3 regions of the Pseudoalteromonas sp. P1-8 genome follow, and region 2 is predicted to be linked to each of the others. Evidence: predicted binding sites of a transcription regulator. Region 2 holds the regulator's gene; each other region holds the start of a gene.
The links. Region 2 encodes sigma-54, which starts transcription at its own class of promoters, with help from an activator protein. Its sites were predicted from a motif close to GTTGGCACGNNNNTNGNNT; they were not measured.
Positions count from the first base shown of each region.

Region 1: a site for sigma-54 is predicted at 2,721-2,739, ahead of AN213_RS10935 (TorF family putative porin). Genes of this name have one in related genera too.
Region 3: a site for sigma-54 is predicted at 3,264-3,282, ahead of AN213_RS06105 (flagellar basal body rod protein FlgF). Genes of this name have one in related genera too.

Region 1 covers NZ_LJSO01000006.1:274,366-279,400, reverse strand. Annotated here, with positions in the region: gene AN213_RS10955 (AsmA family protein) at 1-353, opposite strand, end outside; gene AN213_RS10950 (hypothetical protein) at 603-1,022, shown strand; gene AN213_RS10945 (helix-turn-helix transcriptional regulator) at 1,031-1,231, shown strand; gene AN213_RS10940 (hypothetical protein) at 1,383-2,549, shown strand; gene AN213_RS10935 (TorF family putative porin) at 2,838-3,515, shown strand; gene AN213_RS10930 (aldo/keto reductase) at 3,580-4,473, opposite strand; gene AN213_RS10925 (YIP1 family protein) at 4,644-5,035, shown strand, end outside.
Region 2 covers NZ_LJSO01000014.1:44,780-49,814, reverse strand. Annotated here, with positions in the region: gene lptC (LPS export ABC transporter periplasmic protein LptC) at 1-455, shown strand, start outside; gene lptA (lipopolysaccharide transport periplasmic protein LptA) at 445-966, shown strand; gene lptB (LPS export ABC transporter ATP-binding protein) at 963-1,688, shown strand; gene AN213_RS16650 (RNA polymerase factor sigma-54) at 1,796-3,292, shown strand; gene hpf (ribosome hibernation promoting factor) at 3,320-3,607, shown strand; gene ptsN (PTS IIA-like nitrogen regulatory protein PtsN) at 3,611-4,063, shown strand; gene rapZ (RNase adapter RapZ) at 4,064-4,909, shown strand; gene AN213_RS16630 (HPr family phosphocarrier protein) at 4,923-5,035, shown strand, end outside.
Region 3 covers NZ_LJSO01000003.1:160,653-165,687, reverse strand. Annotated here, with positions in the region: gene AN213_RS06120 (flagellar basal body P-ring protein FlgI) at 1-943, opposite strand, end outside; gene flgH (flagellar basal body L-ring protein FlgH) at 956-1,639, opposite strand; gene flgG (flagellar basal-body rod protein FlgG) at 1,655-2,443, opposite strand; gene AN213_RS06105 (flagellar basal body rod protein FlgF) at 2,465-3,229, opposite strand; gene flgE (flagellar hook protein FlgE) at 3,390-4,757, opposite strand; gene AN213_RS06095 (flagellar hook assembly protein FlgD) at 4,809-5,035, opposite strand, start outside.

The DNA.
Region 1 (5,035 bases), on a different contig from region 2:
TCGGTTTCTAACAAAATTGTTGGTTCGTTAATAACGAATTTATCAAGTTTAAACTCACCGCCAAATAACGACATCCACGGGATACGGATAGCAAGTTGCTGCATGCTTGCCATATCTTTTTGTGAGCCTGTTTGCATATTGGCAAAGTGCACATCATTCAATTCGAGTTTTAATGATGGAAATACCGACAGCTTTTTATCGCCATTAATAGTCAGACTACGACCTGTGGTTTGTTCTACTTGCTCCGATACTTTATTAAATATCGCGTCTGTAGGTATTAGGAATGGTGCTGCGACTACCAATGCAATCAGTAATACGAAGATGACACCAACGATTTTCAGTAAGGTTTTCATAATCATCCTTAAAAATGGGCAAACAATGTTCTTATCATAGCGGGAGTTAGGCGCAATTGCATTGCCCAACACATAAAAAGGTTTGTGAACAAGCTTAGGTACAAGAATATGAATCAGCGCTGAAACCATTTGATACCTATAGGTTACAAAAAAATCTTGACCGCATGATACCTTAGGGTTACATTGATACCTGTAGGTTACATTGATACCTGTAGGTTACATTTGAGTTTAAAATAAAAGGAAACGATTATGTCTAAGCAAGATATCAAAACAGAAGAAAAGTTTATGAGTCATAACGCATGGTTTTCAATATTCATGGGAGTCACGTTATTAATTATTAGTGTTTACCCAATGCTCAAGCAAACATCAGCACCGTTACTGTTTATTGGCGGTACCGCATTTTTAGGATCTTTCTTTATGTTTGTAATTAGAGGGGGATTTACATGGAAACTTGGTTATCGCCTTACGTATAAGGATGAATTTTTAAATACGATTGATACCATCGCTTATAAACATGTAGTGCTTGGATTGCTTTTTAGCATGGGGGCTATTTTTTTATTGTCTGATGAACTTGCTTTAAATGTATCTCATAGCATGATGGCCACATTTTACCTTGCTTTGATGTGTTTGATATATGGCGTATCAATTCTTTGGCAAAGTAGAGACTAGGTATAAAAGTGCAAAATAATATCGCTAAATTTCGTAAAGATAAGGGGTTATCGCAGCAAGAACTTGCTGATGCCATTGCAGTATCACGTAAAACCATCAGCACAGTTGAAACCGGCCGCTTTATACCCTCGGTGATTATCGCGTTAAAAATTGCTACTCACTTTGAACTCAGTGTTGAGCAATTATTTACACTCGATGACAATGATTAATAAACCACATCAGCCGCAATCTTACTTATAAATTATCAGTAAGATTGCATCATTCCATTACTTCGGTATGATGCACGACCCTGTTGTTTTTGCACCCTGTGTACTAAAATTAAACAACCCAATTTGGTCAAAACTGGAGTATCGATTAAGCATGAAGAAACTGCTTATTTCACCGTCAAAAATGGCGCTTGGCGAGCAAGAAAGTCAAATTTATCAAAATATCCTCAAGCAAGCCTCTGATATCAGCTTAAACCTTATGGCAGTTAAAGTAGAAAACCACCCTGAAGACTTTTTAGGTTGGTGCTATGAGCTATTAAGTGCAAGCCGTGATCGCATTAACTACGATCTGTTAGAAGATAAGCAATTACCCACTCTTAAAAAACTTCATGACTTATTAATTTCTGCAATCAGTTTTTTGCAGTTAAAAACATTAAGGGTTGCGCCATGGCCTGTTATTGCAGGCTTCATCGAGCAGCATAAAGAGCTTGTAGCCCTTGATGAGCAACTACGCTTAGCTAATTACATTGCCGCAATTAAATCGCAATCCCTAAAAGAGATGATCCCAGAAGACCGTTTAGCGTTTTCAGGTAAACACAGTGCCTCGCTTGATCCAAGCAGCTATAACTTCGACGTTGAATGGTTTGCTTCTACTAAGAACGCAAAAGGTTTCCACCAAATGTTGAGTGATTTACCAGGTGCATTCGATGAGGCGCTTGTACACATTCCACTTGAGGGTGAAGTAACGCAAGAACATTATCAGCATTTTATGGTTGCTTACTTCATGGCATTTAATGGCAGCGATGAAAAGCCAACGCTTGCTCCTGCTACTCGCTTGCTTGCGATGCGCCGACCTGACGTGTTTACACCAATCGTAAATAGTAAACTTGATGCCCTTTGTGCGGCATTAGGCATTACTAAGCTTAATAACCGTGATTTTGAGCGCTACTGGCAAGATGTTGTCGAAGCAATACATAGCATGCCTTGGTTCAAAATGGCCAGTGCAGCAAATGAGCTTGAACAATCTCTGGTTGAAATCAAAGCCCTATTGCCTAGCTTCTTTTATTATGCAGATAAAAGTACCGCTGATAACTCTAACTATATTAAGTTGTTAAACAAACCTAAGAGTACCACAAGCTCAGCAGGTAAAAAGACCGTACGCCGTGGCAAAGAATCAGCAGAGATACTGGTGGACCGAGCATTAGCAAGTGATGATATCCCTGAACATATCAAAGCTAAGCGCGATTCAATCATCAGTGAAGTTGAAAAAGGCCGCAGTGTTGAAGAAACCATTACTCTAATGCGTGCAATTTTCGGCTAAGTTACTCTCAAATAAGCAAAACCCGGTTGCTTCGCAATTGTGCAACCGGGTTATTTTTTGCACCACACATGTGCGCATGAACAATTCAAATAACCATCCTTTTCACAATTAAACAAGTTTAAAAGCCTGTTTTTAAAGCCTTTAAGCATAAAATATCCCGCTCGGAATTAACTTGGCACAACCAGTGCAATATCGTATCCAGACAACACATAGAAAATGTCCTCAAATAATAACCAGACTGCAATCTGAAAATGGGACAAAATCAACATAACAACAGGATACAGAAACATGCTAAAACTAAAAAAAACGGTCGCAGCAAGCGCCCTTGCGCTATTAACTTTGAGCTCAACATATAGCTATGCAGAAGTTACAGCAAACGCTGCGGCAACTTCAAACTACTTATGGCGTGGTCAAGAGCAAGGCGGTGGTGATGCTGCAATCCAAGGTGGTATCGACTACGCAAGTGAATCTGGCTTTTATGCGGGTACTTGGGTATCGAATGCTAGCTGGGCTGACGACATGACTTACGAGCTAGACCTTTATGCTGGTTTTGGCGGTGAAATCAATGAAACCTTTAGCTACGATGTTGGCTACATTTATTATGCATACCCAGATGCAGCATCTTACACTGATGCAGACTTCTCAGAAATCTACGGTAGCATTAGCATGGGTAGCTTCACCTTTGGTGCAGCAGTCCTAGCAACATCAGCAGCAAGCGGTGACGGTACAGATTTTGGTGACTCTCTATATTTAAATGCTGACTACAGTTTCCCAGTTGGCAGTACCGGTGCAGAAATGGCCCTTCACTTAGGTCATTACTCAGGGGATTTCATTGGTGATGATGACATCATCGACTACGGTGTTTCAGTGTCGAAAGACGGCTTTACTTTCGGTCTTTCAGACAACGACATTGATGGTTCAGATGTAAAAGTGTATGTCGCTTACGCGGTTGACTTCACTTTATAAAGAATGTGTTACTTGCTGCAACACGAAGGGCCGTTAAGGCCCTTTTCTCGTTTTGGGCTATATATTAAGGCACACTATGCCCGGTTGAGCCTTGCCAAATGCGATACCATTGTTCACGGTTCATAGTAAGCTGCTTAGCTTCAACAGCTGATTTAACACGCTCAATATTACCCGTACCAAGTACCACAGACGGTGCACTTGGGTGCATTAACAGCCAAGCATAAACAACTTGATCAATGGCTGTGGCGCCAATTTCAGCACCAACCTGCTCCAACACTGTACGTAAACGCACCGCTTTTTCATCATCACTTGAGAATATACGACCCCCAGCTAATGGTGACCAAAGCATAGGTTTGATATCGAGCAATTGACATTGGTCTAAGCTACCATCATCAAGGGCTTTCATTTCGTAAGGTGAAAACTCAATTTGATTAGTCACAAGCTCAAAGTCTAAACGCGACTGCAATAAGCTAAATTGCGATGGGGTAAAATTAGATACACCAAAATCAATCACGTCACCATTTGCTTTTAGGGTATTAAATGCTTGTGCCATTTCATCGGCGTTCATTAAGTAATCAGGGCGATGGATAAGTAATACATCTAAACGATCAGTGTTAAAGTTTTTAAGTGACTGCTGTGCTGAGGCAATTATATGCGCGGCACTTGAATCATAATGGTTTGCTTTGCCTTGTAATCCTAGGCTGGCAAACGCAGGCTTAATACCACATTTAGTGATTATTTTGATTTCATCACGAATACTTGGTTTTAGTTTAAGTGCTTTACCAAATTCGGCTTCACAACCGTATTCACCATAGATGTCAGCATGATCGGTATGTGACACACCCATCTCAATTGCATTTTCTAAAAAACTTAAGCATTGCTGTGGCGTTATCTGCCAATCTAACAAGCGCCAGAATCCTAATACCAACTCATCAATACAACGACCATTGCTATTCACCATAACGACCTACTATTCCTAATAAATTCGACTCAAATTAATCCTTTAACCATATCACAGATTTACTAATCACAGCTGTTAACATACAGTTACAAAACAAATTGCTAATTTGTTACTAAACAGGATATTTTAGTACCTAAAAACAAATGTTATAAAACAAGGAATAAAAAATGAAATCATCAAATGTCATGACCGCATTGGTTGATATTTTTATCAGCCCGAGCAAAGCCTTTAATGGTTTAAAGGAAGCAAAAGGTTGGTCTTTTGTTGCCTTTATTTTACTTGCCGGCATCCTCGCTGCCAGCATGTTTGCTTTTTACAATAAAGCTGACCCGCAGTTTTTAATCGATCAACAAGTGGCTGCTGCCAGTGTTGATGCCACCATTGCAGAACAAAAAATGATTCGCCAAAGCATGGAGCAAACCATAGATATGCAAGTATGGTTTGCTATGTTTGGTGGCATCATTGGTTTGGCTGTTATTAATGCTCTAATGGCAGGCTACTACCTATTTGTATCTAAGCAAGATCCAGAAGCTAACTACGGTTATGGTGCGTGGTATGG
Region 2 (5,035 bases):
AAGACGAGATCATCGCAACACCTGATTACACTGCTGTGGCGTTAAAGCAAACAGCGTATGATGAGCAAGGCAAAATTAGTCATAAAGTGGCTGCTGCTAAAATGGAGTTGTATCAACAATTAGGGTTTACCTTTTTTGAGCAACCTATTTTTACTATTTATGGCGACCAGCATGTTTGGCAAGTAAAAGCCAAAGAAGCCACATTGTATGAAAACGATCAGCTGATTTTTGAAGGGGATGTAGTTGCTAAAAACTTAACCCACAACGGCATGATTGAAGATATAAAAGCAGAAAACATTAATGTCGATATTGATAAAATGACCATGTTTTCTAAGCAACCTGTGACACTAACAGGACCGAATTTAAAGATTACCGGTAAAGGCTTAAAAGCCGATTTAAAAACCGAAATTGTTGAGTTAACTAACCATACACGAACCATATACTATGACCAATAAACTGAAGAAATTACTCCTGATCCCAAGCTTATTGATTGCCTTTTCGGGCGCAGCTGCCGAGCAAACAGGCGCTCAAATTAGCATTAGCTCAGATCGCCAAGTAGGTAAACTAAAAGATGGCGTTGGCATATTTGAAGGTAACGTAGAGATCGTGCATGGTAATCGTCGTATTACCGCTGAACGCCTTGAAGCACACGGCGGTGACACCGAGGGTACAGTAGAGTTAATTATTGCCACAGGTAAGCCTGCTTACTTCGAAGAAAAGCAAACTGATGGCACCGTGATGAGCGCCAGCGCCGAAGAAGTTCGTTATGATGTTGCAAAACGCTTCTTAACCTTAAATGGTGAAGCTGAAGTTACTCAAGCAGGTCAAAAAGTAACAGCAAAAAGCATTACCTATGATATGGCACAGCAGCTGATCAGTGCTGAAAAAGACGAAAACTCAACAGATCGTGTACACACTATTTTAGTGCCTGTTGAAAATAAAAAAGATAATAAAGGCCAACCATGAGCACATTAAAAGCAGAGCTTTTAGCTAAAAGCTACAAAGGCCGCCAAGTGGTTAAAAATGTCGGCCTTGAAGTTGAAGCGGGCAGCATTGTTGGCTTGCTTGGCCCAAATGGTGCAGGTAAAACCACCACCTTCTATATGATTGTAGGCCTAGTCCCAAGCGACAAAGGTAAAATCAGCATTGATGATAACGATATTACCCTTTTGCCAATGCACAATCGTGCCCGCTTAGGTATCGGCTATCTGCCACAAGAATCGTCAATTTTTCGAAAGTTAACGGTTTACCAAAACTTGATGGCTATTTTAGAAACCCGTAAAGATCTAAACAAAGCAGGTCGCGAAGAAACACTTAATAGCTTACTCGATGAATTTAGTATTCAACACATTCGTGACAGCCAAGGTATGGCGCTGTCAGGTGGTGAGCGACGCCGTGTAGAAATTGCTCGCGCATTAGCCGCTAATCCTAAATTTATCCTTTTAGATGAGCCTTTTGCTGGTGTTGATCCAATTTCAGTGTTAGATATAAAGAAAATTATTGAGCACCTAAAAAATCGTGGTATCGGTGTACTAATTACTGACCATAATGTTCGAGAAACCCTTGATGTTTGTGAAAAAGCCTACATTGTTTCTCATGGGGAGCTAATTGCATCAGGCACACCTGAGCACGTATTAGCAGACCAAACTGTACGCGATGTATATCTAGGCGAGCAATTCAGGCTGTAACCATTACGCCAGCGACTAGAGCATCTGCTAGACTTATAACAATGACAATAAATCGATAACTGTGTTTTTACAGTTATCGATAACTTTAAAAGGATTGTTAGGGATACATGAGGCAATCATTACAGCTGCGCATGGGCCAGCAACTTACAATGACTCCACAACTGCAACAAGCGATTCGTTTGTTGCAGCTCAGTACATTGGATCTCCAGCAAGAAATTCAAGAAGCGCTTGATAGTAATCCCCTACTTGAAGTGGAAGAAGCGGATTACAATGAAGAAAGCACCGGCAAGAATGAGCAAAAAGCGGAGTCTGACGATGTGCAAGTCAGCGCGTCTGCCGAAGAAGCACCTAGCGAGTACGAGCAAGAAAGTAGTGATGCTCTCAATAAAGACACCGTAAGCGATGACTTAGCCATGGATGTTACTTGGGATGAGTACATGAGTGCCGCCCCTTCAACATCGTCAGGGCCAATGCCTGAAGATGAATCTATCTATCAAGGTGCATCAACCGAAACCCTTCACGAATACCTAATGTGGCAATTACAGCTCACGCCATTTAGCCCTACTGATGAAGCGATTGCTGTGGCAATTGTAGAAGCTATCGATGATTCAGGTATTTTAACGGTAAGCTGTGAAGATATAGTCGAAAGCTTTAATCAAAATAACGATGAAGAAGAAATCGAACTTGATGAAGTCGAAGCGGTCTTAAAAAGAATTCAGTTATTTGATCCTGTGGGTATTGGCGCGCGCAGTTTACAAGAATGTCTGTGCATTCAGCTACGCCAATTCGATGCCGATACGCCATATTTAGCTGAAACTAAAATGGTTTTATCTGAGCATATCGAATTATTAGCGAGTCGCGACTATCGAACTTTGATGAAAAAGACTAAGCTTAAAGAAAACGAGCTTAAAGAAGTTATGACGCTCATCCACAGCTTAAACCCTAAGCCTGCGGATAGCATAGTACGCGAAGAGTCTGAGTACGTCATACCTGATGTATCAGTGAAAAAAGTAAAAGGTCGCTGGGTAGTCGAGTTAAACCCAGATTGTATGCCAAAGATTAGAGTGAACAGCCAATATGCAGCTATGTCTCGCTCAGTTAAATCAAGTAGCGACAGCCAATTTATTCGTTCTCACTTACAAGAAGCAAAGTGGTTTATTAAGAGCTTAGAAAGCCGTAACGATACGCTATTAAAGGTGACCAACTGTATCGTTCAACAACAACAAGCTTTCTTTGAACATGGCCCTGAAGCAATGAAGCCGATGGTGCTAAATGATGTTGCTGAAATGGTCGAAATGCATGAATCGACGATTTCACGGGTAACAACGCAAAAATATATGCATACCCCACGGGGTATTTTTGAGTTGAAATATTTCTTCTCAAGCCATGTCAGCACCGAAAATGGTGGTGAGTGTTCTTCTACAGCAATACGCGCTTTAATCAAGAAGTTAGTCGCTGCAGAAAACTCAGCTAAACCATTGAGTGATAGCAAAATTGCAGATATATTGGCTGAGCAAGGAATTAAAGTAGCTAGACGTACAATTGCAAAATATCGTGAGTCTCTAGCAATACCTCCGTCTAATCAGCGTAAGAGTCTGATTTAGACGTTTTACATAGAAGGAAAAATGCTTATGCAACTAAATTTAACTGGTCGTCATGTAGAAATCACAGATTCATTAAGAGACTATGTAAACACCAAGTTTGCGAAACTAGAAAGGCATTTTGACCATATTAATAATGTTCATGTCATTCTAGATGTAGAAAAATTAAGCCAAAAAGCAGAAGCAACTTTACATGTAAACGGAGGCGAATTATTCGCTTCTACAGAACATCAAGATATGTACGCAGCCATTGACTCACTGATCGATAAACTTGATCGCCAAGTCATTAAACACAAAGAGAAATTAGCTCGACATTAAATTATGAAACTAAGTTCACTTACTAACCAGGACTGCAGCAAAGCTGCGGTCCTTTTTAATAGCAAAAAAAGAATTCTTGAATATATCAGCGAACTGGCCCACCAGCAGCTTCCTCATTTATCGCAACAAGATATCCTAGATGCTTTACTCAACCGAGAAAAACTAGGTAGCACCGGCATTGGCCGAGGTATTGCTATTCCACATGGCCGAATGAGCGGCGCAGATGAGCCTCATGCATTTGTGATAGTGAGTGAATCCCCTATTAATTTTGATGCAATTGATAATCGTCCAGTTGATATTTTTGTGGCACTCATCGTACCAGATGGTGACTGTCAGCTTCACCTAAAGACCTTATCAACAATTGCTGATAGACTTAAAGATAAAGAATTTTGTAAACAGCTGCGTAGTGCTACTACCGATCAGCAACTGTTTCAGGTCATATCAGCAGAGGCATAAATGGAATTAATAATTATCAGCGGTCGCTCAGGCTCAGGTAAATCGGTCGCTTTACGAGTACTTGAAGACTTAGGCTATTATTGCGTTGATAATATTCCGGTTAATTTACTGCCTTCGCTCGTACGTAGTGTGTCTGATAACTACGATAAAATAGCGGTCAGTATCGACGTACGTAACTTACCGAAAGAGCAGCAAGAATTTAATGATATTCTTGAGTACCTGCCAGGTTTCGCAAACCCAACACTATTCTATTTAGACAGTGATGACCAAACTCTGATCAAGCGCTTTTCAGAAACACGCCGCTTGCATCCACTATCTATTGATTCTTTGCCGCTTGATCTGGCCATTAAACAAGAAAAAATCCTGCTTGATGTGTTGATCACTCGCGCTGACTTTATGATTGATACCACTGATCTGAGTGTTCATCAGTTAGCAGAATCAATTCGCGAAAAGATTTTAGGTAAAAAAGATAAAAAGCTAATTATTACTTTTATGTCGTTTGGCTTTAAGCATGGTATTCCAAAAGAAGCTGACTACGTTTTTGATGCACGCTTTTTACCTAACCCACACTGGGAACCTGATTTAAAGCCACTAACTGGCCTTGATCAACCAGTAAAAGATTACCTAGCTAGCCACAGCATAGTGCAAAAGTTCACTTGGCAAATACAAACCTTTGTGCAAACTTGGTTGCCACATTTAGAGCGTAATAACCGCAGTTACCTGACCATTGCTATTGGTTGCACCGGCGGCCAGCATCGCTCTGTTTACTTAGCGCAAACAATTGGTGAGAGCTTTGCCAAAAGCCATGCTAATGTAAAAATCCGCCACCGCGAACAAGACATTTAATTAGGCACCAACAATGCACGCTGAAGATACCTTTTTAATTCAAAACAAACTTGGCTTACATGCTCGTGCTGCTACTGTTTTAGCGCAATTAGCACTGCAATTTGATGCCAAAATTACGCTTTATCA
Region 3 (5,035 bases), on a different contig from region 2:
CATCTTCGTTCACATCAATAATACTTTGATTGGTAACGGTAGTTTCACCATCACTTAAAGCATTTGGCTGTGACACATTTTGCTGCTCAGCAATGGTGACCGTTAAACCACCATGTGTAATCGCCGCTGGCTGTAGCTTCACGTTTTTGCCAATCACTATTGTGCCTGTGCGAGAGTTCACAATAATTTTTGCTGCTGTGTCTGCTGGCTTAAACTCTAAGTTTTCAAGTGTCGACAAATAAGCAACACGTTGAGAAGCATCACGCGGTGCTAACACTCGTACTGAAGCTGCATCGATTGCCTGAGCGCTGTCAGGACCCACTAAATCATTAATCGTTTGCTCTAAGCGTTTAGCCGTTGTGAAATCAGGACGATTTAAATTAAAGGTAATGTAGTCACCTTGCATAAACGGGCTCTTAATAGCACGTTCTACAATGGCACCGTTTGGAATACGACCCACTGTGGGTGTGTTAATAATTACACGGCTACCGTCTGCCCCTTCAGCACCTAGACCACCAACGACTAAGCTGCCTTGTGCAATCGCATAGGTATTGCCATCAACCCCTTTTAGGAAGGTTTGTAATAAAGTACCGCCACGTAAACTACCCGCACTACCAATAGATGAAACCGTAATATCAATGGTTTGACCGGGTTTTCTGAATGCCGGTAACTCTGCATGTACAGCCACAGCGGCAACATTTTTAATCTTAGGTTTTAAGCTATCAGGTAAGGTAATACCAAAACCATTCAGCATAGCTTTAAAGCTTTGTTGAGTAAATCGGCTTTGTTCACCTGTGCCGGGCAAACCGACAACCAAACCATAACCCACTAATTGGTTTGCGCGCACGCCCTCAACCATAGATACATCTTTGACTCGCTCAGCCTGTGCAGAAAACTGCAGGCTAATTAAGCAAAGAGCGATGATGTATTTAAACCCATTCATGACTTTATTCCTCTAAAATGGGAAAAGCGAACTACTAAAGAAACGAGACAGCCAACCTGCACTTTGCGTTTCTTGAATTTGCCCTTTACCTGAGTATTGAATTCGCGCATTAGCAATACGGTTTGATGTGACCGTGTTATCTGCTTGAACATCTTCAGGACGAACTAAACCTTCAAGGCGAATAAATTCTTCACCGGTGTTCAAAGTGAGCCATTTTTCACCGCGAATAACCAAATTTCCGTTCGGTAGAACACGCATCACATTGACAGATATATCACCAAATAAGCTATTTGATTGGTTAGACTTTGAATCACCTTTAAACGATGCCCCAGAACCAATACCAAACTGAATGCTATCACCGCCAATGTTAACTGGATTACCGCCAAGCCCAATAACAGGGTCTAAACTAGCGTCCGTTTCTTTGTCGGTTTCGGTTTTTGCCGCTTTGGTGGCTTGCGTTGATTCTTGCAATTTAACAGTGATGATATCACCCGCGCGCAATGCCTTTTTATCTGAGTACAAGTCATCTGCTGAATAACTATCAAACAACGAACCCGTTGGTACCATTGGCTCTGTTGTTGGCTCCGGATACATAGGCGCATAGTAAGGGTCATCCTGAACCACATGATGATTTTGCGTTGTCATACAACCACCCAGCATTAATGCTGCCGATGTGACTAAGATAATGTTACGCATGCTGCCTCCTACCCATTAAAGCTGTTGATTGATGTAACTAAGCATTTCATCAACCGCTGAAATCACTTTTGAATTCATTTCATAAATTCGTTGCGTTTCGATCAAGTTAACGAGTTCTTCTGTTACATTCACATTAGACGTTTCTAGTGAACCTTGAACCACAGTACCTAAACCATCGATACCTGGGTTCCCTTGCACAGGTGCGCCACTCACAGCAGTTTCTGTGTACAAGTTTTGCCCCATAGGTTCAAGACCCGATGGATTAATAAAGTCACTAATTGTTAGCTGACCAATGACCACGTTCTCTGCTTGCCCTGAAATACGTACCGACACTTCACCGTCTTGCGAAACAGTAATTGATTGTGCATCGTCTGGTACGTTCATTTCTGGCTGTAATGGAAAACCCGCACCAGAAGTTACAATGCGACCATCTTCGTCAGTGGTGAATTGACCATTACGTGAGTATGCAATGTTGCCATCTGGTAATTGCACTTCAAAAAAGCCAGGACCTGAGATCATCCAGTCCAATGAATTTTCTGTGGTAAGCATGTTACCTTGTGAAAAGTTCTTTTGGTTAGCAACCACTTTTGCACCGGCACCAAGCATTAAACCTGATGGCATTTCAGTGTCTTGAGATGAACGGCCACCTGGTTGATTGATGTTTTGATATAGTAAATCTTCAAATACGGCGCGGCTTTTTTTGTAACCGACCGTGCTGGCATTTGCGAGATTATTTGAGATCACCGAAATATCGGTTTGCTGGGCGTCAAGCCCGGTTTTACTGATCCATAATGCAGGATTCATAACTCTACCCTCTCAGTCATCTTAAACAATGCGTAACAGCTGATCTTGACGCTCGTCGAGCTCTTCGGCTGTTTTCATTAATTTAACTTGTAATTCAAATTGGCGTTGATTGCTGATCATGTCGACCATTTCATGCACTGGGTTTACGTTCGACATTTCAAGCGTACCCGACAGTACCTTTACGTTTGGTGAAATATCACAAAAACCACAAAGGTCATTGACCAACATGTCTTCTTTTGGTCGAAATAAACCGTCATTACCTTTTTCAAGCTGAGTGTTATCAGCCTCAATCACTTTTAAGCGATCAACCACTTCCAAAAAGTTAGCTGGCGCACCTTGTGGGCGAACCTGAATAGCACCGTCTTCACTAAACTCAACTTTCTCGATAGGTAATGGCAAAATGATTGGACCACCTTCGCCAATTACTTGACGGCCATGGCTAGTGATCAACGCGCCATCTGGAGTAATGTTTAATGTGCCAGTTTTGGTGTACGCCTCATTGCCTGATGCATCTTGTACACTCAACCAACCACGGTCACTCATCGCGATATCAAGCTCGCGGCCAGTTTCAACAAAACCACCCGATTCCATATTAGATCCAGGGCGTTCTTGCATTGCAAACACCCTAGATGGCAGACCTTCACCGAAGGCTTGCATAGAGCGAGCTTGTGCAAAATCAGCTTTAAAGCCAGTGGTGTTAGCATTCGCAAGGTTGTTGGCCTTGAGTTCAAGACCTCGCAAACTTTGCTTAGCACCCGACATGGCAATGTAGACCATTTTGTCCATAACATTGACTCACTAAAAATACGATAACTAAGAAATGCAATAAAAGTGCCAAAGTAAAATTGACGCTAAAATAGAAGAGAAAAATGAATAATTAGAATGAAAAAAGGCTGCCAATAGAGGGAGCAGCCTTCGTGTCGGATTAAGCTTAGAGCCGTTAAAATTAACGGATCTGTAGGATGTTTTGCTGTAGTGTTGAGTTAACCTCAAGCGCACGTGAATTTGCTTGGAAGTTACGCTGCGCACTAATCAAGTCAACAAGTTCGTTAGTTAGGTTAACGTTTGATTGTTCAAGCGCAGATGAGTTAATTGAACCCAAGGTACCTGAACCTGGTTCGCCAGCAATAGGTTCACCTGATGTAAGGCTCTTCTTCCAGGCCGTATCACCCACTTGTTGTAAACCCTGTGAGTTCGAAAAGCGTACCATCGCAACTTGACCTAGGAATGAAGTATCACCATTACTGTATGAAGCAACAATTTTACCGTCAGAACCGATATCGATACCTGATAGACGACCTACAGTCGCACCATCTTGTTCCAGTGCTTTTACTTCAAAGTTACTAGCATACTGAGTAGGAATTTTATTTGTTGTTGCTGCTTCATCACGCCAATTAATAGTGACATCATCTGGGAAGCTGGCACCATTAGAAAGTAAGTCAGATAAGCCTGCCGCAGCACCAACACCATTTGGTAACGTTAATGGGTCAAACGTAGTGTCAGTGTTTGCTACACCATCTGTATTTAGTGGTAAACCACTTGAGTCAAACTGAAAAGTCGAAATAGGCGTGTATGGCGACGTAGTTTGCTCAGTACCATCCGCAGCAAACGGTTTTTCATCTAAAGTAGCATACACTTCCCACTCATTTTCATTACCAGTAGTTGTTGAATCAGTTTTCACAAAAAAGAATTGTAAAATATGTGGCTCACCTAATGAATCATACACTGTTGTTGATGTTGAGCTGTTATATGAAGCACTTGTCTCAGGATCAAACGGCGTCACTGACGGTGAAGTTGCTCGAGAGTCTAGATTAAAAGATGAATAAACATTCGTGGTTGCACGTGGTGAACCTGATGCATCAGGAATTTGTAGTGCAGAAGATGTACTTAAGCTAACAGAAGTGGTATCACCGGTTGCTTCATCAACAGGGAAACCTTGTAGATAGTTGCCATTAGCATCGACTACAAAGTTATCTTTATTTAATTTAAACGCACCTGCTCGGGTATATGTGAAGTCTTGTGCACCTAGGTCATTCGCCATTGCGAAATAACCTTCACCAGTGATCGCTAAGTCAAGTGAGTTATTTGTGAAAGATAACGAACCTTGGTGGAATTGTTGTGCCACCATTGTTGTTCTTACACCGTCACCATTTTTTGTTTTACCAGAACTAAATACTGATGATGCGTATACATCAGCGAACTCTGCACGAGACTCTTTAAAGCCCGTAGTATTAACGTTAGCAATGTTATTTGCGGTAACGTCTAAATCTTTTTGCGCGGCTGCTAAGCCTGTTAATGCAATATTGAAGCTCATAACTCACCTCTAACCTATCTCTTAGCCTAAGCTAACCCAAACCTTTTTTACTTATGCGATTTCAGCTATATCAGTTAGCCTAACCGCACCCTCTTTTGTATTTACGATAATGCCGCTTGCGCCATTAATATTGACACTTTCAATATTCTTAAAGGTCGCCATTGGCATACTGCTGTAGTCTCCATTTACAAAGCCTTCAGCACTGATGTCATATTCACCTTCAGGTAGCACATTGCCATCATTGTCTTTACCATCCCATTCAAAACGAAGTGCACCCG